DNA from 4 places in the Mesorhizobium sp. M0698 genome. Region 1 is predicted to be linked to each of the others. Evidence: predicted binding sites of a transcription regulator. Region 1 holds the regulator's gene; each other region holds the start of a gene.
The links. The regulator PhoB, encoded in region 1, activates phosphate uptake and scavenging genes when phosphate is short. The targets are predictions, from matches to a motif close to TGTCATNNANCTGTCAT.

Region 1 (7,172 bases):
GCGACCACCAGCACGGCTCCGACAACGATGCTCTGCAGCGGCGAATCGATGCCGAGCAGCACCATACCGGACTGCAGCGACTGCATCAAAAGCGCGCCGAGCATGGCGCCGAGCACTGTGCCGGAGCCGCCGGCGAGCGACGTGCCGCCGATCACCGCCGCCGCGATGACCAGGAGCTCGTCCAGCGTGCCCAGCGCATTGGTCGACGAGTTCTGCCTGGCTGACGAGATCGCTGCGGCGATCGTCGCCAGCACGCCCATGATCATGAACACCTTCATGGTCACCCAGCGCGTGTTGATACCGGCAAGGTTGGCTGCTTCCGGATTGCCGCCGATGGCGAAGACATAGCGGCCGAAACGGGTACGCTTGGCGATGAAGGTCATGATCAGCCCTACGGCTACAGCCATCAGCACGGGTATGGCGATGCCATGGGCGATGAACAGCCCGCCTTCGGGAACGGTTATATTGTTGGCCGCCGCATATCTGTTCACGATGCCGACCGGCCAAGGATAGGAATTGGCAAGCCATATGGCGCCCATGATGACAAGGCAAGTGACGGCCCCGAGGAACGTCTCGGCCCAGATCGGGCGTAACGGGAAGCGGAACCGCTTGCGCTGCACCCGCCCGTTGAGCAGCATGAACACAACCGCCAGGCACGCGACAATTCCGACGATCCAGCTCCATCGCGCACCGATCGAACCCGTCGGTCCGCCGCCCATCAGCTGGAAAGTGGCATCCAGCGGCGCAATCGTCTGCCCACTGGCGACCCACCATGCGGCACCCCGCCAGACCAGAAGGCCGCCCAGCGTCACGATGAAGGCCGGCACCTCGAGATAAGCGATGATGTATCCCTGGAACGCTCCGATCAGAAGGCCAAGCGCGAGGCCGATGGCCAGCGCCAGGATCCAGATCCAGGGGTTGCCTAATTGCAGACCGACCATTCGCACCAGGAAATGCACCTGCGCAAAACCCATGACCACGCCGATCAGGCCTTCGGCGGAGCCGACCGACAGGTCGATATTGCGCATGACGATAACCAGCACCATTCCGGCGGCCATTATGGCCACGGCCGAAGTCTGCACCGACAGGTTCCAGAGATTGCGTGGCGTCAGGAAGGTCCGGCTGTCGAAGTCGAACGGATTGACGCCGAGCCGTACGCTAGAAATGACATGCAGGCCGACCCAGATGACCAGCAGCGCGCCGACCATGCCGAGCATGCGCGTGTCGAGTTCGGTTGCCTTGAGAAATCGGGCAACAATGCCGAGTTCGGATTCCCGTGCCCGGTCTGTCGTGCTGTCGACCGGCGTGTTGGACGTCGTGTCGGTCATGATGTTTCTCCCGCCGGGTTGCCGTCTGCCGCGGATGCCGGAAGCAGCCTAGAAGTTATCCGCCGGAAGCGGAAAAACAACTCTTGTTGGAAAAACGCCGCGGCGAGCGGCCGCGGCGTTCGGACTTTTCGGAAACGTCGGCTCAGTTGCAGACTGCAACAGTGCCAGCCGTCACCCCGGCGCAGACCTCTTCTTTCTTGATCCAGCCGGCGTCGATGACGACGTTGAGGTTGTCCTTGGTGATGGCGACCGGGGTCAGGAACAGCGACTTGACGGTATTGCCGCCGGGCGTGGTGAAATCCTTCACGCCGGCAATGTCGGTCATCTGCTTGCCGTCGGCCAGTTGCGAGGCGATCTCGGCGGCATTCTTGCCGAGCTCGCGCGCATCCTTCCACACCGACACGGTCTGTGTGCCGAGCGCGATGCGGTTCAGCGCGGCGTGGTCGCCGTCCTGGCCCGAAACCGGAACCGATCCGGCCAGCCCTTGCGCCGTCAGCGCGGCGACGACGCCGCCGGCAGTGCCGTCATTAGCGGCGACCACGGCATCGACCTTGTTGTCGTTGGCGGTCAGGAACTGTTCCATGTTCTTCTGAGCGTTGGCCGGCAGCCAGCCGTCCGTATAGGCCTCGCCGACATTCTTGATCTTGCCGCCGTCAATGGCCTCCTTCAGCACCTCCATCGAACCGGCAAACAGGAAATCGGCATTCGGATCGGAACCCGAACCCTTGATGAAGACGTAGTTGCCTTCCGGCTTCACCTTGAAGACTTCGCGGGCCTGCATGCGGCCGACTTCCTTGTTGTCGAAGGTCAGATAGAACACGTCCTTGTTCTCGATCAGCCGGTCATAGCCGACGACCGGGATGCCTTCGTCCAGTGCCTTCTGCACGGCCGGCCCGATGGCCGAGGCGTCCTGCGCCAGGATGATCAGTGCGCTGGCGCCCTGCGAGATCAGGCTCTCGACGTCGGTGAGCTGCTTGCCGGGGTTGGACTGTGCGTCGGCGGAAATATACTTGTCGCCTGCGGCCTCAATGGCCGCCTTCATTGCGGCCTCGTCGGTCTTCCAGCGCTCTTCCTGGAAGTTCGACCAGGAAACGCCGATGACCTTGTCTTTAGCCTGCGCCACCGACGCCAGCGCCAGCGTCATGGCGACACCCGCCAGAATGGCGGTCGTGAATTTCTTCATCATATCCTCCCTGCGCCGCGTACGGCGTGACCAATTGGCTCAAAGACCAGCTTAGAAGCTCTAATTTTTTCGAGCCTCGAAAAAATACTGGCCCGATCTCCGGCTGCTGTCAACATCGATTCTGATGGATTTTGATGACTCTGCGAGTTTTTTCGAGCGTCGGAATAAACGATGACAGCGCCACCTGCATCTGACACTATTTGCCTGCGTCCGACACTATTTGTCGGACATTACCGACGGCTTCCGGTTCATGAGCGGCCGCGGCAACCGGGAGGAAAGCAAAACAATGTCGGTCGGAATCCGCCATGACGATTTGCGCCGGCGCAACCGGGCGATGGTGATCTCGGCGGTGCGCCGGGCCGGCCAGCCATCGCGTACTGAGATCGCAGCTACTACCGGCCTCAGTCATTCGACCATATCGGCGATCTCTTCCGACCTGATACGGGAAGGCATCCTCGCCGAGAGCAAGGCAAGTGAGCCCGTTTCGTTGAAACGCGGTCGTCCGCAGGTCGGCCTCGCCCTCAACCCGGAAGCGGCGGCGGTGCTGACCGTGGTGTTGTCGCTGAATTTCCTGTCGGCCGCCATTATCGACTATACGGGACAGGTGGTCGCCGAGGAACAGCGCCGGCTGGACACGCTGACCATGCCGCGCGACGAGCTGATCCGTGAATGCATGGCCATCGTCCGGCGCCGGCTGCAGGATCCAGACCTTGACGTCCGCAGTGTCGCCCGCATCGCCCTGGCGATTCAGGGCATTACCGACTCCCCTGCACGCGCCATGCTGTGGTCGCCGATCACGCCGCAGACCGACATCGCCTTTGCCGACATGCTGGAGGACGAATTCGGCATCCCGGCAACGGTGGAGAACGACTGCAACATGATGGCGGTGGCTTTGCGCTGGCGCAATCCGGATCGCTATCGCGACGACTTCATCGCCATCCTGCTTTCGCATGGCATCGGCATGGGGCTGGTGCTGAAGGGCGAACTGTTCACCGGGACGCATTCCTCGGGTGGCGAATTTGGCCACATGATCCATCGTCCGGGCGGCGCGCTCTGCCGTTGCGGGCGGCGCGGCTGCATCGAGGCCTATGCCGGCAACTACGCCATCTGGCGCAACGCCAGGCAGATGAGCGAAGAAAGCGAACCGATCGCCGACGTCAGCGACGCCGACATGCGAGCACTGGCGGCCCGGGCGCGCGAGAAAGATGGGCCGGAACGCGAGGCCTACCGCAAGGCCGGCGAAGCGCTGGGTTTCGGTCTCGGCTCGCTGTTCGCGCTGATCGATCCGGCACCGGTCGCGATGGTCGGCGCCAGTGCCGCCGCCTTCGATCTGATCGAGCCGGCCTTGCGGAAGGCAATCGCCCAGACCGCCGGCGGCCAGCATTCGGGCTCGATCTCCTTCGATACAGAGCCGAACGAATTGCCGCTGATCCGCGAAGGCTGCGCGATGCGGGCGCTAAGCTTCGTCGACCAGGAGATTTTCGCGCCGGGCGCGCAAATGAGGCCCAGCGTCAGAAAGAACGTAGCCTGACCAGGCGGGTCAATCTTCCCTGATCGCATAGCCGGCACCGCGGATGGTGCGGATGACATCCGGCATCCGGCCGTTGTTGACGGCTTTGCGCAGCCGCCCGACATGCACGTCGACGGTGCGTTCGTCGATGTAGATTGTCTCGCCCCAGACATTATCGAGTAACTGGCTGCGCGAGAAGACACGGCCCGGATGCCGCATCATGAACTCGAGCAGCCGGAATTCGGTCGGCCCGAGCCTGATTTCGCTCTTCTTGCGATAGACCCTGTGCGATTCGCGATCGAGCACGATGTCGCCGACCTTCAGCACGCTGGACAGCACTTCCGGCTTGGCGCGCCGCAGCAGCGCCTTGACCCTGGCCATGAATTCCGGTGTCGAAAACGGTTTGACCAGATAGTCGTCGGCGCCGGTCGAAAGCCCGCGCACCCGGTCGCTCTCCTCGCCGCGCGCGGTCAGCATGATGATCGGCAGCCGCTCGGTTTCGGGGCGCACCCGCAACCGACGACAGAGCTCGATGCCGGAAACCGCTGGTATCATCCAGTCGAGCACCAAAAGGTCGGGCACATTCTCCTGCAAACGGATCTCGGCTTCGTCGCCGCGTGTCACCACCTCGACCTGGTAGCCTTCGGATTCGAGATTGTAGCGGAGCAGCACACCCAATGGCTCCTCGTCCTCCACCACCATTATGCGTGGTGCGATCATCGGCTGGGCACCCCCATCATGTCACCGGTGCGGACATTGTCGTTTCGTCCTGCTTCGGACGATTGACCGGCAATTGCTCGCCGGTCAGCACATAATACGCATTTTCGGCGATGTTGGTGACATGGTCGCCGATCCGCTCCAGATTCTTGGCGCAGAACAGCAGGTGCGTGCAAGCGGTGATGTTGCGCGGATCTTCCATCATGTAGGTCAACAGCTCGCGGAACACGGACGTGTATTTGACGTCGATGCGCTCGTCGGCGGCACGCAGCTTGGCCAACGCGGCCGCATCGCCTGCAGCATATTCCTCGATGACACCCTGCACCTGGATGAGAACCAGCTGCGCCATCGCGTCGATGGAATGCGACAGGTCCCGCGGCGTGGCGCTGAGGCCGACCGCACTCACGCGCTTGGCGATATTCTTGGCAAGGTCGCCGATGCGTTCGAGGTCGCCCGCCATGCGGATCGCTCCGACCACATGGCGAAGATCGTGGGCCATCGGCTGGCGTTTGGCGATCAGGGTGATGGCGCGGTCGTCCAGTTCGCGTTGACGCGCATCCATGATGGCGTCGTCGGAAACGACGCGTTGCGCCAGCACGTTGTCGGAATTCAACAGGGCCTTGGTCGCCCCGCCGACCATCGAACCGGCGAGGTCGGCCATGTCGCGGATCAGCTTGCTGATCTGCTCGAGATCCTCGTCGAAAGAAGCGACTGTGTGTTCGCCCATGGTCCTGTCCTCATATGCATGATCGGAACGGCTCAGCCGAAGCGGCCAGTGATGTAGTCCTGCGTGCGCTTCTCGCGGGGCGACGTGAAGATCTTCTCGGTCCGGTCGAACTCGACCAGTTCACCCAGATACATGAAGGCGGTCTGGCGCGACACGCGCGCCGCCTGCTGCATGTTGTGGGTGACGATGACGATCGTATAGTCGGCTTGCAATTCGTCGATCAGTTCCTCGATCTTGGCAGTCGACAGCGGGTCGAGGGCCGAAGCCGGTTCGTCGAGCAGAATGACTTCCGGCTTCACGGCCACGGTGCGGGCGATACAGAGCCGCTGCTGCTGGCCGCCGGACAGGCTCAAGCCGCTGGCGTTGAGCTTGTCCTTGACCTCGCTCCACAGCGCGGCGCGCTTCAACGCCTGTTCGACGCGGCCGTCCATCTCGGACTTGCCGAGGTTCTCGTAGAGCCTGACGCCGAAGGCGATGTTCTCGTAGATCGACATCGGGAACGGCGTCGGCTTCTGGAACAGCATGCCGATCTTGGTCCTGAGGAGGTTGAGATCCTGCGACCGGTCGAGAATGTTCTTGCCGTCGAGCAGCACCTGGCCCTCGGCCGTCTGTTTTGGGTAGAGCTCATAGATGCGGTTGAACACACGCAGCAGCGTCGATTTCCCGCACCCCGAAGGGCCGATGAAGGCCGTGACACTGCGCTCAGGCAGTGACAGGCTGATGTCCTTCAGCGCCTTGCTCTGGCCGTAGTAGAAGTTGAGATTCTTGACCTCGATCTTCGTCTTCTCGACGACCGTTTCGGCCATCGTCATGTCTGGGGACAACATCTGTGTCATCTGTCCTCTCTGCGTCCGGTAAGGCTGCGGGCGAGGATGCTCAAGCCCAGAACCGTCAGGGTGATTATGAGTGCGCCGGTCCACGCCAGTTGCTGCCATTCCTCGTAAGGGCTGAGAGCGAACTGGAAGATGGTCACCGGCAGGCTGGCCATCGGCGCGTTGATATTGCTGCTCCAGAACTGGTTGTTGAGCGCGGTGAAGAGCAGCGGCGCCGTCTCGCCGGAAATGCGTGCTATCGCCAGCAATATGCCGGTGACGATGCCGGACAATGCGGCGCGGTAGGCGACCGAACGGATCACCACCCAGCGTGGCGCGCCGATCGCGGCACCGGCTTCACGCAACGCGTTCGGCACCAGGTTGAGCATGTCTTCAGTGGTGCGCACGACCACCGGAATGACCAGGATGGCAAGCGCAACGGCGCCGGCAATGGCCGAGAAATGTCCCATTGGCCGCACCATCAGCTCATAGACAAACAAGCCGATGATGATCGACGGCGCCGACAACAGGATGTCGTTGATGAAGCGGACGACGGTGGTGATGCGCGAAAAGCGTCCATACTCGGCCATGTAGGTTCCCGCCAGCACGCCGATCGGCGTGCCGACGACAACGGCGATGATCGTCATCAGCAGGCTGCCCGCGATGGCATTGAGCAGGCCGCCGGCCTCGCCCGGTGGTGGCGTCATCTCGGTGAAGACCGCGAGCGAAAGCCCGGCTGTGCCCTTATAGACCAGTGCGCCGAGGATGAGCGCCAGCCAGGCAAGCCCGATGCCGGCGGCGACGACGCAAAGCGCCATCATCACCGAATTCCTGGCTTTGCGGCGGCTGTGGAGCGATGAGGATGTCGACATCGGTCAGGCTCCCGTACGGGCGT
Region 2 (7,172 bases), on a different contig from region 1:
CTCATTTGGGCATCCTCGTCTTTTGGTTGTCTGTCTTCGTTAGCGGGCAGAATGCCGCTAATCAAGCTGAAAGATGGTCCTGCCGGAAACGCAGCGGAACAGGACCGGTTTTTGCCCGAACCGCCGGGTTGCGGGCGGCATTACACGAAAAATCCCGTGCATCCAAGACGGAATGAAGCGTTTTCCCAAGTGTTAGATCATTGCCATGCCGCCATTCACATGAATGGTCTGGCCGGTGACGTAGGCTGCCTCGTTGGAAGCTAGGTAGGCGACGGCAGAGGCGACTTCGGCGCCCGTGCCCATGCGCCGGGTCGGGATCGCCGCCATGATCGCCTCTTTCTGCTTGTCGTTGAGCTTGGCGGTCATCGCCGATTCGATGAAGCCCGGGGCGACGCAGTTGACGGTGATATTGCGGGTGGCGATCTCCTGCGCCAGCGATTTGGAAAAGCCGATCATACCGGCTTTGGAGGCGCAGTAGTTGGTCTGGCCGGGATTGCCGGTGACGCCAACCACTGAAGTGATGTTGATGATGCGGCCATGGCGGCGCCGCATCATCGGATGGGTAAGCTCGCGGGTCAGCCGGAACACGGCGGTCAGGTTGACCTCGAGCACGCTATCCCAGTCGGCGTCAGCCATGCGTACGAACAACCCGTCCTTGGTGATGCCGGCATTGTTGACGAGGATGTCGACGCCTTCGAGGTCGGCCTCCGCCTTCTGGCCGAGCGCCTTGACGTCGTCGCGGTTGGAAAGATTGGCCGGGAAAAGCTTGACCCGGTCGCCTAGTTCGGCGGCCAGCGCCTCCAGTTTCTCGATACGTGTGCCATGCAGGCCGACGATGGCGCCCTGGCCGTGCAGCACGCGGGCGATCGCCTCGCCGATACCTCCCGATGCACCGGTGACGAGCGCCTTGCGGCCGGTCAATTCGAACATTCTTGCCTCCTGATCTGAGCGAACACCCTTCGCATGGAGCGGGGTCAAATCGCCAGTTGATTATGCAAGCGCCGCCAGCGCCGCCTCGACATCCGCCGCGGATCCGATGGCAGTGGTGGCAATATCGCGGTTGATGCGGCGGGCCAGCCCCGACAGCACCTTGCCGGCGCCCACTTCGTAAAGCGTCGCAACGCCGTTGCTGCCGAACCACTCCACCGTTTCGCGCCAGCGCACGCGCCCGATCACCTGTTCGACGAGTCGGCGGGCGATCTCGTCGGGATCGCTCGTCGGGGTCACCGTAACATTGGAGACCAGCGGCACGACCGGCGCACTCTTCGTCACGGCGGCCAGCGCCTCCCGCATGATCTCGGCCGCAGGCTTCATCAATGCCGAATGGAAGGGCGCCGAGACCTGCAGCATCAGCGCCCGCTTGGCGCCCTTCTCCGTGCATAGCCTCGCCGCCAGTTCGACCGCTGGCCTAGCGCCGGAGATCACCAGCTGGCCGCCGCCATTGTCATTGGCGATCTGGCAAACCAAGGCTTGTGCGCGATCTTTGGCGGCGCCCTGGGCGGCCTCTGCGCAAGCGGCTTCGACGTCGGCCTGCTCCAGCCCGATGATCGCCGCCATGGCGCCCTCGCCGGCCGGCACAGCCGCCTGCATGGCATTGCCGCGGATGCGCAATAGCCGGGCGGCGTCGGCGACCGAAACGAAACCTGCGGCCGCAAGTGCCGAATATTCGCCGAGCGAGTGGCCGGCGACATAGGTGACCTTGCCGTTCAGGGAGAAGCCGCGCGCCTCCAGCGCCCGGATTGCGGCAAGCGACACCGCCATCAGCGCCGGCTGGGCGTTGGCGGTCAGCGTCAGCGTCTCTTCCGGGCCTTCCCAGATCAGCTTCGATAGGTTTTCGCCGAGCGCGTCGTCAACTTCCTCGAAGATCCGCCGCGATTCCACAAAGGTATCGGCGAGGTCCTTGCCCATGCCGACAGCCTGGCTGCCCTGCCCCGGAAAGGTGAATGCGATGGCCATCGGCGGCTCCCAGCTGCTGGTTCACGTTGCCTGTGACGCAAGGCGTGCGGCCAAGTCAAGTCCAACCTTGATCGCGTAATATCGGCCGAGTGCCTGTTTCGGCAGGCTTTTTGGCGATCACTCATGATGAAAACCGCTCACGATTTGTTTGCTGGCTCTTCTTATTTCCGCCGCAGGCGCTAGGCTTTGCGTGACAGTTCGATGACAATCGAGTGACGCTTTTGTTGTGGGCCGGGGAACTATTGAAGTGGCAAAGACCAAGCAGAGCGCAGCCGAGGCGGCGCCCCAGTTTCTTGAAGGCGATCCGTCGACCGGCTATCTGCCGGCGCGCAAATGGCCTGTCATCCGCTATGGCCTTATCAGCTTGCTGGCTGCGGCCATCCTTGTGTTTGCCATCGAACTGATCGTGCGCGGCAACTTTGCCGGCACCATTGATTTCTTTCTGCAGCCTTTCAAACCCGGCTGGACCACGATCATCATTTTTGCGCTGATCCTCATCGGCCTCGACGCCGTGCTCGGCCGCAGTCATCAGAGCCTGATGATCGTCGCGCCGCTGACATTGTCGCTGGCGTTCGTCGGCCACCAGAAGTCGCTGTATCTCGGCGATCCGCTCTATCCGACCGATTTCCTCTATTCCCGGCAGATTGTGGCACTGATGCCGCTTCTGGTACGCGATCGCCCGGGAACCGCCATTGCCCTGGCGATCGGCATCGTCGGCGGGCTGTCGCTGCTCGTCTATGGCTGGCGGCTATGGCGCCGCCGCGTTCCGGCACTCAGCCACAAGGGCCGCCTTGCCCGGCTGACGCTGACGGTGCCGCTGATCGCCTTCTTCGTCTCCATCATGGACTATGCCACTTTCTCGTGGACACGCGACCGGCTGCAGATCATCCCGATCATGTGGGACCAGAAGGAAAACTATGCCTCGAACGGTTTTGCGCTCGCCTTCGCGCTGAACGTCCCGATGGCGCATGTCTCGGCGCCGCCCGGCTATTCCGGCAAGGCGATCGAAGCGATCGGCAAACCGCAGGTGACGGCTTCGGTACCCGCCGAGAAGCCCGACATCATCGTCGTCATGAGCGAATCCTTCTGGGATCCGACCAAGCTACCCGGCGTCACCATCACGCCCGACCCTATCCCCAATGTGCGGGCACTGCGCACGGGTTACATGTTCTCGCCCGAGTTCGGCGGCATGACGGCCAACATTGAGTTCGAGGCCCTGACCGGCTTTTCCAACGCCTTCCTACCGGCGGGCAGCATTCCCTACCAGCAATATGTGCGGACACCGACTCCCTCGCTGGCGACATTCCTGAAAAGTCAAGGCTACCGGGCGCGCGCTATCCATCCCGGCACTAACTGGTTCTGGAACCGGGGGGCCGTCTATGCCGATTTCGGCTTCAACGACTTCAAGTCCGAGGAGACGTTGCCGCCCATGCAGAAGCGCGGACCGCTCGCGTCGGACGCTGCGATGACCGACGAGATCATCCACGAAGCCGATACCAGCGCCGAGCCGGTCTTCTTTTTCGCCGTCAGCCTGCAGAACCACGGGCCGTATGAGCCGTATCGCTATAACAATCCGACCCACAAGGTGCAGGCGCCGATCAGCCAATGGGCGCGTGAATCGCTGTTGAGCTATGCCGAAGGCTCTTCCGACGCGGACCGCGGCCTCGAGCGGCTGATCGAATGGGCGAAGAAACGCGAGCGGCCGACCGTCATCGCGTTCTTCGGCGACCATCTGCCGCCACTTGGGCCGGTCTACGTCGAGACCGGCTTCCTGAAGGACAATGTTGCGCCGCGCAAGGAGGCGGCCGACCAGATGCTGCTGCACCACCAGACGCCGCTGATCGTCTGGTCGAATCGCAGCGGCCCGGCCGAGGATCTGGGCGCCGTCAGCCCGTCCTTCCTGCCCTACCATATCCTGAAGACAGCCGGCATCAGCCATCCCTATTACACCGGCTTCCTCGGACAGTTGCGAGAGCGCTACCGCGTTATCGACCGCAATTTGCTTTTGGCACCGGGGGGCGACGCCACCCCCGATTGGTCGCGTCAGAAAGAGATCGATCCGGCAATCCGCGACTTCCGTCTGCTGCAATACGACATGATGTTCGGCAAGCGCCATGCGGCGCCCGATTTCTTCCCCGAAACCACAGGCAAAGTGGCTGCACACACGAGTTGAGCAGCGGCGGCGGGAGAGCGGCCGACGTCGTTCAGTTCGTCAAGTGCAGCTGCGAAATCGAGCTTCCGATTTTCAGGAAGACGCTTTCGAGCTGACTGACGTCGTTGGTCGGGTAATAATCCGACGGCGACGATGCGCAGGCCTCGTAGAGCTTGCGGTTGGCTGCGGTGTCGGCCTGCAGCAGCACTGTGAAGATCTGCACGTCCTGCTTCTTCAATGTGTTGCATACATTGGTTGTCCAATCGTCGACATTGCGCGCAGCCGCGGTCTGGTCGCTGGATCCAAACCGACCCGAGGCCAGGAATCCGTAGGAGCCATAGTCCGACTTCTGTGGCGTATCCTTCGCGCCATAGACAACATTCTCGCCGTCGGTGAGCAGCAGCACCGTTTTGGTCGTGCCTGACGCCCTGAACGGCGCGCCGTCGCTGTAAGGCGGTTCCGGCGAGAGCACCCGCATCCCCCATGACAAGCCTTCCGAAACATTGGTCCCCGAGCCGTTCCATTCGATCATCTCACCGACGGCCTTCCGCAATTTGTCGAAATCATCGGTCAGCGGCACTATCGGCGTCGGACAGGCCCGGTTTGGGCCGATAGTCAGTGGGCCTCTCTTGTCGTTGATCAGCTTCATCGTCGAAACACTGTACTTCGCCATGTCGCTGGTGAGGCCGGGAAGCACGGTGACAACGGTATCGTCGAGATAGGAATTGTTGTAGCCGGTCGCTGAATTGCCGTAGGAGCTGGTTGGATTTTTAGCGTTACCTGGATCGTCCGGCGCGAAATAGGGTACGAACAGGGTGTCCGGTTTGTTTTGGTCGGGCGAAATGTCGGAAACATTGTTGGTTCCGGGCCGCGCTTCGACGCAGCCTCTCCATTCGACGCCCAATTGCTTGAACAGGTCCATATGGTTGACGCGCTTGCCGCCGACCAAGGGGAAATTGGCGCCATTGTTCGGCGATTTGCCGGCCATGTCGATCCAGGCCGGATCGTAGTCCTCGCCCTTGACGTTGACGGCGGTGACGAACGGCACCACCGCGACACGTACGCTGCGCGTCGGCGACTTCGCCGCTTCGAGCATATCGATCAGGGCCGTCGCCGCCGTCCGCAATGCGCCGATGCGATCGTTGCTGGCCATCGACCCGGTATTGTCGAGCACTAGCACGACTTCGAGCTGATTGGTCGATTCGACGGCGCCGGCATCGACGGTGATGCGCTTGTCGTTGCCGAACAGGAAGGCGAAGTTCAAATTGACGTCCGCCATGGCGACAGCCTTTGTCTGGATGTAATTGAGGCCCCTTTCCACGGTAAGCGTCGCTTCGGCGTTCCTCAACTCGCTGTGGCCGGCGACATTGGTCTGGAAGTAGCGGTCGAAGACGTCCTTGCGCGAAGCCTCGATGTCGCCGAGATGCGAAGATGCAAGGTTCGCGGCATCGAGCGCGTTCTGCAAGCTGACCTTGGCCCTCATCAAGGTGGACACGTCCACAGCAAAGGCGACGGCGGTCAGAACCGCAGGCAGCCCGAACGCCAGCATCAGGGCAAAGTTGCCGCTCTTCGAACGGCAGAATTTGTCGAAAAGCATTTTTGTCCCCAAAACCGCCTTGCTGCCGACCTCGCGCAGACTGTTTGCTTTTGCATCGGCATGATGAACGACGGGTTGCCGCCACGCCCGCCGGTGCTGGAACTTCGCATGGTGGTTAAGGTCCGGTTTCAGGAAATCCGTAAGCCTTGCCATCGAGGCCCGTGGCGCTCTGGGACGGTAGGGCCGTTTGCCCTGTCGTTTGGCCTTGCTTTGCGGTCAAATTCCTGTATAGACGCCCGCAATCTGCCGGTCCTTGCTGGGGGCTGAACGGAGGGCCGGAGGTTTTTCGAAACCTTCGTGTGAAGCCAGAAGCGCTTCCGCCTCCCGTGTCTCCGCTCTCGACCGTCTCGTCATGCTCCTTTCTTCCCCGCCTTCGCAAGGATTGCGGGTCAGAGAAGTTGCAGAGGCTTTTGCCGCCGGGAACCGGGAGAGAAACGAAGAAAGGCACGAACACTATGGCTCTATACGAACATGTGTTTCTTGCCCGGCAGGACCTCTCGCAGCAGCAGGTCGATGCGCTTGTCGAACAGTACAAGGGCGTCATCACCGCGAATGGCGGGTCCGTCGGCCGGGTCGAGAACTGGGGACTGAAGTCCCTCACCTACCGGGTCAACAAGAACCGGAAGGCATATTATACACTCATGGACATCACCTGCCCGCCGGCCGCGCTCAATGAAATGGAGCGCCAGATGGGCCTGTCCGAGGACGTACTGCGTTTCCTGACCATCAAGGTCGATGCGCATGAGGAGGGTCCGTCGGCAATGATGCAGAAGCGCGAAGAGCGCTCGGAACGCGGCGGCTTCGGCGATCGCGACCGTGGCGATCGTGGCCCGCGCTCATTCGGCGACCGCGATCGCGGTGACCGTGGTGATCGTCCGCCGCGCAGCTTCGGCGATGGCGGTGCCGATCGTGGCCCGCGCCGTCCGCGCGAAGGCTTTGAAGGAGCCGCAGAATAATGGTCGACATCAACCAGATCCCAACCCGGCGCCCCTTCCACCGTCGCCGCAAGACTTGCCCGTTCTCCGGCGCCAACGCGCCGAAGATCGACTACAAGGACGTGCGGCTTCTGCAGCGCTACATCTCCGAGCGCGGCAAGATCGTGCCATCGCGTATCACCGCCGTCAGCCAGAAGAAGCAGCGCGAACTCGCCAAGGCGATCAAGCGCGCCCGCTTCCTCGGCCTGCTGCCCTACGTGGTCCGCTAACACTTCAGGCGGGCGGTTCGCCGCCCGCTTTTTCACCGGCCACGACGGGCGTAGCCGGATCGAACACCAAATCCCGGGTTGGATTTCGACAAGAGATCCTAACTGCCGCGACAGGCAGGACAGCGACACAGGCGACGACGCCCCAGCTTCCTGACCTGTTCCAGACAATTCGGCGCCGATCCTGAGGATAGGTGCCCAACCGAAGGAACAAAACCATGGAAGTCATTCTTCTCGAACGCGTCTCCCGCCTCGGCCAGATGGGC
Region 3 (7,172 bases), on a different contig from region 1:
CCCGGAGGACGCCAGATCGTGACATCTCAAACCGTGAAACTGCAAACCATGAAGTCCTGGAGGCCGTATGCTCTTCTGGTCGTCGCCGCGATAGCGCTCGACCAGTGGGTGAAATACCTAGTCGAAACCGGTCTTGCCTTTCAGGAACGGCTCGACCTGCTTCCGTTCCTGGCGCTGTACCGCACCTACAACACCGGCATCGCGTTCTCGCTGTTTTCGTCCTTCGGCGACACCGGCCTGGTGGTCGTCGCGGTTCTGGTGGTCGCTTTCGTGCTCTATCTTGCGGCCCGCACGCCGCCCGGCCACCTGCTTGCCCGCATCGGCTTCGCACTGATCGTCGGCGGCGCGCTCGGCAACCTGATCGATCGCGCAATCTACGGTCATGTCATCGACTATGTCCTGTTCCATACGCCGGTCTGGTCCTTCGCCGTCTTCAACCTCGCCGACGCCTTCATTTCGGTTGGTGCGGTGCTGGTCGTCTTCGACGAACTCATTGGCTGGCGGCGCGGAGCGTCGAGCGATTGACCTCACTCGCCTGGCGCCGCACATTCTGATCTGCAAGCCCGAGGAGAAAAAATGCCCGAAACCTTCAAAGCCATCCTCGTTTCGCGTGACGCCGAGAAAAACCAGTCAGTCGCGGTGACCGAGCTTACCGAGGCAGACCTGATGGAGGGCGACGTCACCGTCGCGGTCGAGGCGACGACGGTGAACTACAAGGACGGTCTTGCAATTACCGGCAAGGCGCCGATAATCCGCCGCTGGCCGCTGGTGCCGGGCATCGATTTCGCCGGCACCGTCATCTCGTCTTCCAATCCCGACTGGCGCGAAGGTGACAAGGTCATATTGAACGGCTGGGGCGTCGGTGAGACGCATTTCGGCGCCTTTGCAGGGCGCGCCCGCGTCAAGGGCGACTGGCTGGTGCCGTTGCCGGACGGCATGAGCCCGCATGATGCGATGGCGGTCGGCACCGCCGGCTACACCGCCATGCTTTGCGTCATCGCGCTGGAGCGCCACGGCATCGTGCCCGATCGCGGCCCGGTGGTGGTGACCGGCGCTGCCGGTGGCGTCGGCTCGGTCGCGGTCTCGATCCTGTCCAGCCTCGGCTATCACGTCATCGCCTCGACCGGCCGCGCTGCCGAAAGCCCCTATCTGATCGACCTCGGCGCCGCGGAAGTGATTTCACGCGACGAGCTCACCCAGCCGGCAAAACCGCTCGCCAAGGAACGCTGGGCCGGCGGCGTCGATGCGGTCGGCAGTCACACGCTAGCCAACGTTCTGTCGATGACCTCCTATGGCGGCGCCGTTGCCGCTTGCGGCCTCGCCGGCGGCATGGACCTGCCGGCAAGCGTCGCCCCCTTCATCCTGCGCGGTGTCTCGCTGCTCGGCATCGATTCGGTGATGGCGCCGAAGGCGGTCCGCCTCGAGGCCTGGCGCCGCATCGGCGCCGATCTCGACCACGCGAAGCTTGCCAGCCTGTCGACGAGCATCGGCTTCGACGGCATCATCGGCGCCGCGCATGACATCGTCGAGGGCAAGATCCGCGGCCGCGTGGTGGTGGATATGTGAGCCCCCAAGGGATAAAAAAGAGCGCGACCGCTAAAATTCGAGCGATCAACCACAACCTTCGATAAGCTCTGTCTGGCAGGATTTCCGTATGATTGCGGAACCCGGCATCAGAGAGGCGGAACCAACCGAACGGGCCGACGGGACGGCCCCCGCGGCGCCAGGACGGCAGCTTGTCGCCGCGCCACCGCTGGCGCCGGAACTGCCGGCCTCCAACCGCGAAGGCCTGCCCTTCCTGACGCTCGTCGCCATCGTGGTGCTGGCAGGCTTTTCGCATCTGACCGGGGCACCGATCTTCATCACTATCGGCCTTTTGGCGACAGCCATCGCCGGGCTCGCCATGCATCTGCGCAACAGGCGCACCGAGCGCCGCGCGGTGGCCCTGCTCGATGCCACGACCGCCCGCAGCCGCGCCGAAATCGAGACGCTGGCCGACCGCATGTGGGAGATGCAGGAGAGCGAGGAGCGCTTTCGCGGGCTGATCGATGCACTCGGCGATCTCGTCGTCCATCGTGACCGCGACGGCCACATTGTCTACGCCAACAAGGTTTTCGCCGACCTTGTCGAGACCGACCAGCGCGACCTTGCCGGCAAGACCCTGGCCGAATTAGGGATCGATGTCGGCATCGTCCCCGACGCCGCGTTTTCCGACCATGAATGCCTGAGTTCCACCGACGTCGCCATTCGCACGCCGGACGGCCCACGCTGGTTCTCTTGGATCGAGCTGTCGGTGCGCGACAAGGACAGCGGCGCCGTTTCGCATCGCGCCATCGCCCGCGACATCACCGCTCGCAAGCGCGCCGAATCCTCGCTGATCACCGCCCGCGAGCGGGCCGAATATGCGAGCCAGGCCAAATCGCGCTTCCTCGCCACCGTCAGCCACGAGATCCGCACGCCGATGAACGGCATCATGGGCATGGCCCGGCTTCTCGCCGACACCAGCCTTTCGCCCGAGCAGCGGACCTATGTCGGCGCCATCTCGACCTCGGCCAGCGCGCTGCTGGCGCTGATCGAGGACCTGCTCGACTACTCCAAGATCGAGGCCGGCCGCTTCGATCCCGAACCGCAGCCAATGTCGGTGCGCGAGATCGCCGACAATGTCATCGAGCTTTTGGCGGCGCGGGCTTTTGCCAAGGATATCGGCCTCGGCTGTCATGTCGAACCCGACGTGCCGCAGCTGATCACCGCCGACCCCGGCAGGGTCAGGCAGGTGCTGCTCAATCTCATCGGCAACGCCGTCAAGTTCACCGACAGCGGCGGCGTCCTGGCAAGCATCGCCCGCGTCCGCACCGAAACCACCGACCGCATCCGCTTCACCATCGCTGATACCGGCCCCGGTCTGCGCGAGGAGGACATGGAGCGCATCTTCGAGGACTTCGAACAGGCTGACGGCACCTCGACCCGTGCGCATGGCGGTGCCGGCCTCGGTCTCGCCATTTCCAAGCGCCTGGTGACCGCCATGGGCGGCACTATCTCTGTGTCGAGCCGGCTTGGCCAGGGGTCCGAATTCGTCTTCGAGATTCCCGCTATTTCCGCCGTCGAGGCGCCGCAGATCCGCCAGGACGCGCTGTCGGGCCGGCATGCGGTGATCGTGTCGAAGAACCTGGTCGAGGCCGAAGCCCTCGCCCGCACCATTCGCGCCAATGGCGGCACGGTCGATCTGGCCACCGCCGCCGCCCAGGCCACCCCTTTCGCCGAGAGCTGCGACGTGCTGCTGATCGATGCTGCCCTGGAGCAAAGCGACGGCAGGCTGCTCAGGCGCCTGCGCCAGAGCGGATTTGCCGATTGCGAGGCAGTGACGCTGATCGCACCGACCGACCGTGGCATGCTTGGCGAGTTCCGTGCCAATGGTTACGCCACCTTCCTTGCGAGGCCGGTGCGCGGCGAGACATTGCTGCGCGTGCTTTTGACCAGCCACGCGCCGGTCATCGCCGAGCCGCAACTGCAAAGGCGCGGCGCGCAGGCGGGGCACGCCATTGGCGCCCGCCAGCAGGGCCTGTCGGTGCTGATCGCCGAGGACAACGACATCAACGCCATGCTGGCCCGCGCCACGCTGCTGAAGGCCGGGCATCGCGTGAAAGTGGTCGGCAACGGCAAGGCCGCCGTCGAGGCGGTCATCAGCACCGGCCACAAGCACCGTTACGACGTGGTGCTGATGGACTTGCATATGCCTGTCATGGACGGCCTGGACGCCATCGCCGCCATCCGCCGCCATGAGGAGGAGACCGCGGTGCCGCCGGTGCCGATCATGGTGCTGTCGGCCGACAGCCAGGAAAAGACCCGCCACGCCGTGCTCGCTCACGGTGCCAGCGGCTTCGTCACCAAGCCGCTCGACCCCGATGCCCTGGTTCATGCGGTCGAAGGGCAAGCGGCCGCCTGAGGCACAACATAGACGGTTGATAGATTACCCAGCCGACGAAGTATTGCCCGCAGAGCCGTATCACGGTACTGTCACAATCCTGTTGCACCTACACCGTATCCCCGTGCCAAGAGGGATGGCTCGAAGGAGAATCACTCGTGCATACAGTCATGCCGGAATGTGATGCTCGGCCGAACGCCAGCGGGCCTTTGCTCGTCGGCCGGAACGCCGATGCCGTCATAAAAGGCGCATCGCTCGGCCGCATCGGCAATCTCGAAGTGCGGCTCGCCCGCAACGAGGCCGAGATCGCTGCCGCGCAGGAAGTGCGCTACCGGGTGTTCTACGACGAGCTTGGTGCCAGGAAGGACCTGTTCCAGATGCAGGACCGCCGCGATGCCGATCGCTTCGATCCCCTCTGCGATCATCTGCTGGTCTTCGATACTTCGCTTTCCGGCCCCGAGCATCGCCGCATCGTCGGCACCTACCGCCTGCTGCGGCAGGAGATTGCCGCGGCCGCCGGCGGCTTCTATTCCGAAGGTGAATTCGAGCTGACCAAGCTGATCGCGCGGCATCCCGGCCAGCGCTTCCTCGAGCTCGGCCGCTCCTGCGTTCTGCCGGAATACCGCTCGAAGCGCACCATCGAGGCGCTGTGGCAAGGCATCTGGGCCTACATCAACCATTACGGCATCGGCGTGATGACCGGCTGCGCGTCGTTCCACGGCACCGTGCCGGCGGCACATGCGGAGGCGCTGACCTATCTTGCCCACCACTGCCGGACGAATTCATCCTGGGACGTGCGCGCCGTCGCCGGGCGCTATTGTTCCATGGATCTGATGCCGATCGAGGCCGTCAATACCAAGGCGGCGATCGCCGCGATGCCGCCGCTGGTCAAGGGCTATCTGCGCGTCGGCGCGCGCATCGGCGACGGTTGCGTCATTGATCGTGAATTCTCGACGGTCGACGTGTTCGTGGTTATGCCGGTCAAGGAGATCGGCGCCCGCTACGTCAATTATTATGGCGGAGAAGCGCAGCGGTTTGCGGCCTGAGTAGTGAATAGTGAGTGAATAGTGAATAGTGAATAGTGAATAGAACCTAGCACTGACTGCTGGAGCAGCAATTGACTACTCACTACTCACTACTCACTACTCACCATTCACTACTAACCATTCACTATTCACCATTCACCATTCACGCATCCTTCTCAGCCTGCTCGTTGACCGGCCCCGGCTCCACTGGCGCTTCGCTTGCGACATGCTTGGGGCCGCCCTTGGCGACGCCGACCATGGCCGGCCGCAGAACACGCTCGCCGATCGAATAGCCGGGCTGCACGACCTGCACGACCGTGTTGGCCGGTACGTCGGGATTGGGCACCTCGAACATCGCCTGGTGGAAATTCGGATCGAATTTCTCGCCCTCGGGCTCGAGCTTCTTCACGCCGTGGCGTTCCAGCGCCGACAGCATGGCGCGCTCGGTGATCTCGACGCCGTCGATCAGCGCCTTGAAGCCGGCATCGCCCGAAGCCTTGGCCTCCTCCGGGATGGCATCCAGCGCACGGCGCAGATTGTCTGACACCGAAAGCATGTCGCGGGCAAAATTGGCAACCGCATAGGCGCGCGCATCGTGGACGTCGCGGGCGGTGCGGCGACGCAAGTTCTCCATGTCGGCCGCGACGCGCAGCGCGCGATCCTTCAGCTCTTCGTTTTCCTTCAGAAGCCGCACAAGCGCTTCATAGTCGCCGTCGACGCCGCCTTCCCTTGGCTCCGCGGCAGCCTCGGTCTTCTCGGCTTCATCGGGCGCGCGTTCGTCTTTTGCCTGGTCGCTCATCGCCGTTTCCCGTCATTTTCGAATGGTGTGGATTTGCGCCCGATATCGAGGTTTAGCGGCCAAAAATCAAGGGGCAAGCGATACTGCAGCCGCTGTCGCTGCTTGATGGCGGACGGCGCAGACCTCTCGATTTTAATTCAAACTTTACCGTACCCGACGGCTTTGCTTGCCAGCATACTACAATGCGGGAACCATTCCTCCCTTGGAAGAGTTTCGAAGCCGACACAGGATTTTGGATGATGCCCCGCAGGAATGGCGAAAAACGCGACGGGCTCGCCGCCGATATCCGGCGCCAGCTCGGCACCGAGGCGACCAAGCGCTTTCTGCGCACCTTGCCGGCCTTCCGCACGGAGTCCGATATTCCCGACCGTCTGAAGGAATTGCTCGACCGCCTGGACGGCGTGGAAGCCAAGGTGGTCGCAGGCGGGCGCCGTCGGTAGACACCATTGCAGGCCGTGCGCCCGGCGACTGCGGCCACCAATTCCTCGCCATCGCGCGACATTTACCCGCAGTAACTTTGCGTGATCGCCGCCTTGCGGCAGCGCCCTGCTCCGCCTATGTTTCATGATGAACATGATTTCCCCCGAAGCTGTGGCAAACAGCAAGCGCGCCTGGTTGAAAATCCTGTCGCGCTATAAAAAGCCCGACAGGCGTCGCAGCGCCGTCGAACTCGCCATCACCCTCATTCCTTTCGCCACGCTGTGGGGATTGTCCTCGGCCGCTTATGCCTATGGCCATTGGTGGGGTCTGGTCCTCATCCTTCCGGCCGCCGGCTTTCTGGTGCGGATCTTCATGATCCAGCACGATTGCGGCCACGGCTCCTTCTTTGCCAATCGCTATGCCGACGACTGGATCGGCCGCGTCCTTGGCGTGCTGACGCTGACGCCCTACGATTGCTGGCGCCGCGCCCACGCAACCCATCACGCCAGCGCCGGCAATCTCGACGAGCGCGGCACCGGCGACATCAAGACACTGACCGTCGCCGAATACCGGCAACTGTCGTGGCGGGGCCGGCTCGCCTATCGCCTCTATCGCCATCCGCTGGTGATGTTCGGCCTTGGCCCGATCTGGATTTTCATTTTCGAGCAGAGACTGCCCTTGGGCATGATGCGGGGCGGCCTCACCCCTTGGGTGTCGTCGATGTCCACCAACCTAGCCATCACGGTCATAGCCGCTCTGCTCATCTGGTTCGTTGGCCCCGGCGCGTTTCTGGTCGTGCATTTGCCGATCGTCATCCTCGCCGGATCGGCCGGCATCTGGCTGTTCTATGTCCAGCATCAGTTCGAAGAGACGGAGTGGACAAAGGACTCCGAGTGGGAATTCCAGCACGCTGCCCTGCACGGTTCGTCCTATTACGACCTGCCGCCGGTGCTGAACTGGATCACCGGCAATATCGGCGTCCACCACGTGCACCACCTCTCGGCCA
Region 4 (7,172 bases), on a different contig from region 1:
CACCGCCATGCCGGCAAAGAACAGCTTGGTGGGCGAATCTTCGCGCGGCAGCGAACCTTCTTTTGCCTCGACCGGCGCGGTCCACATCTTCCAGGCCAGCCAGGCGAGATAGGCGACGCCGACCCACTTCACGACGACAAAGGCAAAATGGAACGTCTGCGCCACCACGGCGAGGCCAAACACCGCCAGGGACAGCCAGATCGCTTCGCCGATCCACATGGCAAGCAGGAACGGAAACACGTCGCGAAACCCTTTCGAGATGACCCGCGCCACAAGAGCGGCGATCGATGGGCCGGGCGAGCCGGCTGCAACAAGCAGGGCGCCGGCAAAAATCAGCAGCGACGTGAAATGCATGACGCGGTCTCGTTTGAAATGTTTGGGTCGTTCAACATAACCCAACTGTTCCGGCGACGGTAGCGTCTACCGAAAGAAGGCTTGTCGGCCAGGCACCTCACGGCTAGAGATGTCGTTCCGAAATCCTTTCCGAGCTTCACTTTGCCTGCGTAACCGCCGGTCTCGTCAACTCCCCCAACACAGAGCAGGGCGTCGCAGCCGCGATGCCTGTTTTCACATCATGTGTTCCTCGGGTGGCGGTTCGAGGCCGGTTTGGCACTGCTGAACCGCTGTCGCGCATAACCACCCGCGACACCTGATTTCCAACTGCCGCAGTCTCTCGCCACGCCGTGCCCGCAAGGGTTCTCGATATCGCCGATCTGACGAACTTCCCGACGGGAAGGGCTTTTCGGCATGCCTTCGATACTGCGTATCCGCTGGGCGATCACACCCAAGACCGCACCTCGACCTCACCTCAACTGCAATCGCTGCGGCGGCCTGAAAGCCTATCGCTGCAGCGGCAAATTCCGGGTCAATGCCAACGGCAAGCGCATTGACGCCTGGTTGATCTACCGCTGCATCGACTGCGACAATTCCTGGAATTTCGGCATTCTGGAGCGCTGCAGCCGCCGCGATATCGAACCGGCAATATTGCAGGCGCTCGAAAGCAATGATCCGGTCCTGGCGCGGCGCCATGCTTTCGATGTTGCCGCATTGCGAAGCAGGATCGGGCGCGTCGAGGAGTTTCCTGAAGCCATCGTTCATAAGCAGGTGCTCGGGGACAGGCCGGGAAATACCAGCGCTCTCGAACTTCAGCTCTGGCTCGAAATGCCGACAACGCTGCGGCTCGATCGGTTGCTGGCCAGCGAACTCGGTGTCTCGCGATCGCGGCTTCAGGTTTGGGAAGAGAAACGATTGCTGGTCATTGGTCCGGACGGGGCCAAAGCCTTGCGCCGGCCGGCGCGGGCGGGAACGGCGATCCGGATCCACCTGTCTGGCGAACCAGACCGGGACGAAATCATTTCGGCTGCAGGTGGATGAGGCGACGGCAAGGGAATCCGTAATCAGAGACAGTTACGGCCAAGGGTCAGTCGCCCTCTTTGGAGGCCGAGCCAATCAAACCCTTGGCCGCATCGAGATCGCTGTCGGCGACTTGCACATGGATCAAGCCAAGCCTGCCCGTGTCGAGAAGATAATTCGCGAGAGCATAAATTCCATACGCGTCGAGCATCGACACGCAAACTTCGGCCTCGGGTCGATTGTCGTATATGACAGCCGTGACGAGTTTACCGCTCATTGCGCGGTATTGCCTTTTACGCCGCGCCGACCACTTTCGCCGACTTCTCAAAACGCTTGCGCTCGTTCGGATCGAGATAGAGCTTGCGCAGGCGGATGGTCTTCGGCGTCACTTCGACCAGCTCGTCGTCCTGGATCCAGGCCAGCGCGCGTTCCAGCGTCATGCGGATCGGCGGTGTCAGCTTCACCGCCTCGTCCTTGCCGGCGGCGCGGATGTTGGTCAGCTTCTTGCCCTTGAGCACGTTGACTTCGAGGTCGTTGTCCCTGGAATGGATGCCGATGATCATGCCCTGATAGACCTTGACGCCGGGGTCGATGACCATCGGGCCGCGGTCTTCCAGGTTCCACATGGCGTACGCCACCGATTCACCCTGTTCATTGGAGATCAGCACGCCGTTGGTACGGCCCGGCAGCTCACCCTTGTAAGGTTCATAGGCATGGAACAGCCGGTTCATCACAGCGGTGCCGCGCGTGTCGGTCAACAGTTCCGACTGGTAGCCGATCAGGCCGCGCGTCGGTGCGTGGAAGACGATGCGCTGGCGATTGCCGCCCGAAGGGCGAAGCTCGACCATCTCGGCCTTGCGCTCCGACATCTTCTGCACGACGACGCCGGCATGCTCCTCGTCGACGTCGATGACGACTTCCTCGACCGGCTCCAGTAATTCGCCGCTGTCGCCCTTCTGCATGACGACGCGCGGCCGCGACACGGCGATCTCAAAACCTTCGCGGCGCATCGTCTCGATCAGCACGGCCAACTGCAATTCGCCGCGGCCGGAGACGAAGAACGAATCCTTGTCCGGCGATTCCTCGATCTTCAGCGCGACATTGCCTTCAGCCTCGCGCAGCAGGCGGTCGCGGATGACGCGGCTGGTCACCTTGTCGCCTTCGGTGCCGGCCAGCGGGGAATCATTGACCAGGAACGACATCGTCACGGTCGGCGGATCGATCGGCTGCGCATGCAGCGGTTCGGTCACCGACGGGTCGCAGAACGTGTCGGCGACGGTGCCCTTCGACAGGCCGGCAATAGCGACGATGTCGCCCGCCTGCGCCTCGTCGATGGGCTGGCGCTCGAGCCCTCGGAAAGCGAGGATCTTCGAGATTCGGCCGGTTTCGACCTGGGTGCCGTCATGGTGCAGCACCTTGACCGCCTGGTTGGATTTCAGCGTGCCGGATTCGATACGGCCGGTGATGATGCGGCCGAGGAACGGATTGGCTTCCAGGATGGTACCGATCATGCGGAACGGGCCGGGATGAACGGTCGGCGCCGGCACGTGCTTGATGACGAGGTCGAACAGCGGCGCCAGAGCCTGGTCCTTCGGACCTTCGGGGTTTTCCGAAACCCAGCCGTCGCGGCCTGAACCATAAAGGATAGGGAAGTCGAGCTGCTCGTCGGTAGCGTCAAGTGCTGCAAAAAGATCGAACACCTCGTTGACCACTTCGACGTGGCGGGCATCTGGCCGGTCGATCTTGTTGATGACGACGATCGGCTTCAGTCCAACCTTGAGTGCCTTGCCGACCACGAATTTGGTCTGCGGCATCGGCCCCTCTGCGGCGTCGACCAGCACGATGGCCGAATCCACCATCGACAGAATGCGCTCGACCTCGCCGCCGAAGTCGGCGTGGCCGGGCGTGTCGACGATGTTGATTCGGGTGTCCTTCCAGTCGACCGAGGTCGCCTTGGCCAGGATGGTGATGCCGCGTTCCTTTTCGAGGTCGTTCGAATCCATGGCGCGCTCGGCGACGCGCTGGTTGTCGCGGAACGAGCCGGACTGTTTCAGAAGCTGGTCGACGAGGGTGGTTTTTCCATGGTCGACGTGCGCGATGATCGCGATATTGCGGATTTTCATGTTTCGGTCTCGGGAGCGTTGCAGGCAGCAGGCCAAAAGGCGCTGCCTCTTTCGGTTGGGCGGCTCATACAGGGTTTTTCGCAATTGCGAAAGAGGAGGCGAGCCACCAAATAAAGTCACCAAATCTTAAATGTCTTGGTGTGAAGTGGAATTATTAACCAAGGCGGAACCTTTCATGGTCCGGACAGTTCGAATTTCATGATCGAGATAGGCATCAAACTCCGGCCGATTTTGGCATGTACCGCGCTCGCCGTCCTCCTCGCGGCCGGCGCGGCGCAGTCGGCGGCGTCGTTCAAGGAGACGCGGTCTGCTTTGCCGTCCGACAAGCCGTCGGCGGAGCAGCTTTTTGCCGATGCTCCCGATGGCGTCGATCCGGTGGTGACCGGGCCGGTCAGCGCCGCCTTCAAGCAGCGGCAGCAAAATGCCGGATGCGACAGCGCCGTCTGGCCCAACATTCCCGTCGTCTGCTATCCCGATTGATATACGTCCTACCCTCGGGCTGGCCCGAGGGTAGTGGCGCCGTCGCTCACGCCGACCGCACCGGATCGAGCGTGACCTTGTAGAGTTCGCTGTCGTCGCGATCCATCAGCCGCACCGTCAACTGCTCGGTGGCGCCATCGATTTCGACGAGCCCGAAGAACTGCAGGCCGGCCGAAGGCGCCAGGTTTTGACCCTGTTCGGCAGTTGGTGCCTTTATGAACTTCAGCTCCGGGCCGAATGTCATATCGAAACCATTAGGCCCGAACGTGCCGGAATGGATCGGACCCGAAACGAATTCCCAAAACGGATTGAAGTCCTGGAACTGCGCCTTGTCCGGATTGTAGTAATGCGCGGCTGTGTAATGCACGTCTGCGGTGAGCCAGACAGTGTTGCTGATACCCGCATTCTTTATATAGCGAAGAAGGTCGGCAATTTCCAGCTCACGCCCTTTGGCCGGGCCATTGTCGCCATTGCTGACCGCCTCGGCCCCTACCTTCTTGGTGCCGTCGTTCCAGACGACGAGGCCGAGCGGCATGTCGGCGGCGATGATTTTCCAGGTTGCGTTGGAATTCGCCAGTTCACGCTTCAGCCACTTGATCTGCTGTTCACCGAGGATGCGCGATTGCGGCGTCATCGTCTCCTGCATATCCGGACCGTTGGGGCCGCGGTAGGAACGCATGTCGAGGAAGAACACGTCGAGCAGCGGACCATAGGCGATCTTGCGGTAGACGCGGCCCGGCTCCGACGGCTCGTAACGGATCGTCGTCATTTCGTGGAAGGCGCGCGCCGCACGTGCCGCCAGCACATGGATGGATTTTTCAGTGTAGCGATCGTCGGCGCTCAGGTCCTTCGATTCCGACCAGTTGTTCAGCACCTCGTGGTCATCCCACTGATAGAAGGTCGGACAGATGGCGCTGAGCGCCAGCACATGCCTGTCCATCATGTTGTATTTCCACTGCGCCCGGTATTCGTCCAGCGTCTCGGCAACCTTGCGCTTCTCGTCGATCAGCACTTTGTTTTTCCACTTGCCGCCGTTGGGCAGGTCGACCTCGTCCTTCATCGCACCATCGGCATAGATCGTATCGCCCGAATGCAGGAAGAAGTCGGGCGTGTGCTTGGCAATGGTGGCGTAGGTCTTCATGCCGGTCTCGTCGATGCCCCAACCTTGGCCGGCGGTGTCGCCCGACCAGGCAAAGCGAATGTCGCGCTTCGAGGCAGGTGCCGTGCGAAAGCGGCCGACGACCGGCTCGGAAACGGCGTTGATGTCGGCAAGATCGGCCGCGACCATGCGGTAGAAGATGTCCTGGTCGGAGGCGAGATCGGTAAGCAGCCGCTTCACCGTATAATCGCTGGCCGGCGAGGTATCGAGCGGCGCCAGGCGGACGGCATTGGTGAAGCTTTCGGTCGGCGACACCTCGAACATGACGCGTGACGGCCGGTCGGTGCGTGTCCAGACCATGCCGCTGGTGGCGTCGACGTCGCCGGACTGGATGCCATGGGTGAACGCCGGGCGCTGATTGGCGCGCGAGTAATAGGGAAGGGCGAGGCCCGAGGCGCCGACCAGGCCAACGGCGCTGGCCGACGTGACGAAAGCGCGCCGCGTCATCGAAATCTTGTTCATGGCTGTCTCCTGGATGGCATTGAACGTCGCCGCCAAGCTCCAGCTTCAATGTTTCAGGCACATTTCGAAACGATGAAGGTTTCGTAACAGTGAACAGGCTGGCGAATCTCCCTCCTCGAGGGGGAGATGTCGCCGAAGGCGACAGAGGGGGTCGTCTCGCGCGGAGCGCCGGCCTCCTGCATCGGCGATAAGGGGCCGAGCCCAGTCGGACCGACCCCCTCTGGCCGCTTCGCGGCCATCTCCCCCTCAAGGGGGGAGATTAGCACGGCCGATCGCGCCCTACGCCGCCTGCGGTTCCGGATCAAACGCCGGGCGGCTGGTGTTGATCAGCAGCGAGATGCAGGCGGCGGCTATTGCCGTCATGCCTGCTATCATGAAGGCCAGTTCATAATTGCCTTGCAGTTCGCGCATGGTGCCGCCGAAGAAGGCGGCGGTTGCCGCACCCACCTGATGGCCAGCGACGATCCAGCCGAAGACGATCGGCCCGCTGCGGTCGCCGAACGCCTCGTTGGAAAGCCTGAGCGTCGGCGGCACCGTGGCGATCCAGTCCAGTCCGTAAAACACGGCGAAGATGATCAGGCTGGTCGCCGAGAAGCCGGAATAGGGCAAATAGATCAGCGACAGGCCGCGAATACCGTAATAGACGCCGAGCAGCTTGCGCGGGTCGAAACGGTCGGTGAGCCAGCCCGACAGCGTCGTGCCGATAAGATCGAAGATGCCCATCATCGAGAGCAGGCCTGCAGCCTGCACTTCGCCAATGCCCATATCGCCGCAAAAGGCGATCAGGTGAGTGCCGACCAACCCGTTGGTGGTGAAGCCGCAGACGAAGAAAGTGGCGAACAGATACCAGAACACGCGCGTGCCGGCGGCGCGGCGCAGCGTGCTCAGCGTGTGCGAAAGGAAATTGCCTTGCGAGGCTGGCGGCACCGGCGGCACGTCGTCGGCATCGGCGCCATAGCGGACCATGCCGATCGACGCCGGGCGCTCCGGCACCAGCATATAGACCAGCGGCAGCAGGCAGGCGGTGGCAACCGAGACCGCGATGACAACCGGCCTCCAGCCGCCCGACTGGGCGAGCGAGGCGAGCAGCGGCAGGAAGACCAGCAGCCCGGTGGCACTGGACGCCGACATCAGTCCCATCACCAAGCCGCGATTGGTCTTGAACCAGCGGTTGACGATGGTCGCGCCGAGCACGGTGGCGACGGCGCCCGAGCTGACGCCGGAAAACACGCCCCAGGTGAGGAGCAGATGCCACGGTTTGGTCATCAACAGGCTGAGCGCGGTCGATCCCGACATCAACAGCAGCGCGGCAAGCAAGGTGCGGCGCAGCCCGATCCGCTCCATCAGCGCCGCGGCAAACGGCCCGGTCAGGCCATAGAGGAAGATGCCGGTGGCCGCCGCCAGCGACACCACGTCGCGCCGCCAGCCGAAACTGTTCTCCAGCGGCAGCATCATGACTGCCGGCGCCGAACGCAGGCCCGCTGCGATCAGCAGGCAAAGGAAGATGACGGCGACCACTACGAAAGCGTAGCGCTGGCCAAACGGGCGGGATTGAGCTATCATGTTACTGACCGGTACGTTGCGGGAGCGCGAAA

Region 2: the regulator PhoB is predicted to act here: its motif matches at 2,147-2,163, upstream of NKI16_RS13525 (LTA synthase family protein).
Region 3: the regulator PhoB is predicted to act here: its motif matches at 4,013-4,029, upstream of olsB (l-ornithine N(alpha)-acyltransferase).
Region 4: the regulator PhoB is predicted to act here: its motif matches at 5,650-5,666, upstream of NKI16_RS26415 (alkaline phosphatase D family protein).

The regions. Positions count from the first base shown of each region.
Region 1 is NZ_JAMYPQ010000009.1:198,410-205,581, reverse strand. Features, by position in the region: gene NKI16_RS19855 (sugar ABC transporter permease) at 1-1,328, opposite strand, end outside; gene xylF (D-xylose ABC transporter substrate-binding protein) at 1,471-2,511, opposite strand; gene NKI16_RS19845 (ROK family protein) at 2,798-4,042, shown strand; gene phoB (phosphate regulon transcriptional regulator PhoB) at 4,052-4,741, opposite strand; gene phoU (phosphate signaling complex protein PhoU) at 4,758-5,465, opposite strand; gene pstB (phosphate ABC transporter ATP-binding protein PstB) at 5,498-6,301, opposite strand; gene pstA (phosphate ABC transporter permease PstA) at 6,298-7,149, opposite strand; gene pstC (phosphate ABC transporter permease subunit PstC) at 7,153-7,172, opposite strand, start outside.
Region 2 is NZ_JAMYPQ010000005.1:101,762-108,933, forward strand. Features, by position in the region: gene NKI16_RS13510 (acyl carrier protein) at 1-5, opposite strand, end outside; gene fabG (3-oxoacyl-[acyl-carrier-protein] reductase) at 193-930, opposite strand; gene fabD (ACP S-malonyltransferase) at 991-1,956, opposite strand; gene NKI16_RS13525 (LTA synthase family protein) at 2,204-4,129, shown strand; gene NKI16_RS13530 (pilus assembly protein TadG-related protein) at 4,161-5,705, opposite strand; gene rpsF (30S ribosomal protein S6) at 6,161-6,661, shown strand; gene rpsR (30S ribosomal protein S18) at 6,661-6,909, shown strand; gene rplI (50S ribosomal protein L9) at 7,125-7,172, shown strand, end outside.
Region 3 is NZ_JAMYPQ010000002.1:263,944-271,115, reverse strand. Features, by position in the region: gene NKI16_RS05920 (TrmH family RNA methyltransferase) at 1-22, shown strand, start outside; gene lspA (signal peptidase II) at 49-525, shown strand; gene acuI (acrylyl-CoA reductase (NADPH)) at 577-1,566, shown strand; gene NKI16_RS05905 (PAS domain-containing hybrid sensor histidine kinase/response regulator) at 1,655-3,943, shown strand; gene olsB (l-ornithine N(alpha)-acyltransferase) at 4,093-4,968, shown strand; gene grpE (nucleotide exchange factor GrpE) at 5,111-5,746, opposite strand; gene NKI16_RS05890 (hypothetical protein) at 5,983-6,186, shown strand; gene NKI16_RS05885 (fatty acid desaturase) at 6,314-7,172, shown strand, end outside.
Region 4 is NZ_JAMYPQ010000017.1:89,757-96,928, reverse strand. Features, by position in the region: gene NKI16_RS26440 (LysE family translocator) at 1-354, opposite strand, end outside; gene NKI16_RS26435 (DUF1062 domain-containing protein) at 748-1,374, shown strand; gene NKI16_RS26430 (hypothetical protein) at 1,421-1,630, opposite strand; gene typA (translational GTPase TypA) at 1,647-3,476, opposite strand; gene NKI16_RS26420 (hypothetical protein) at 3,675-3,956, shown strand; gene NKI16_RS26415 (alkaline phosphatase D family protein) at 4,003-5,577, opposite strand; gene NKI16_RS26410 (MFS transporter) at 5,857-7,140, opposite strand.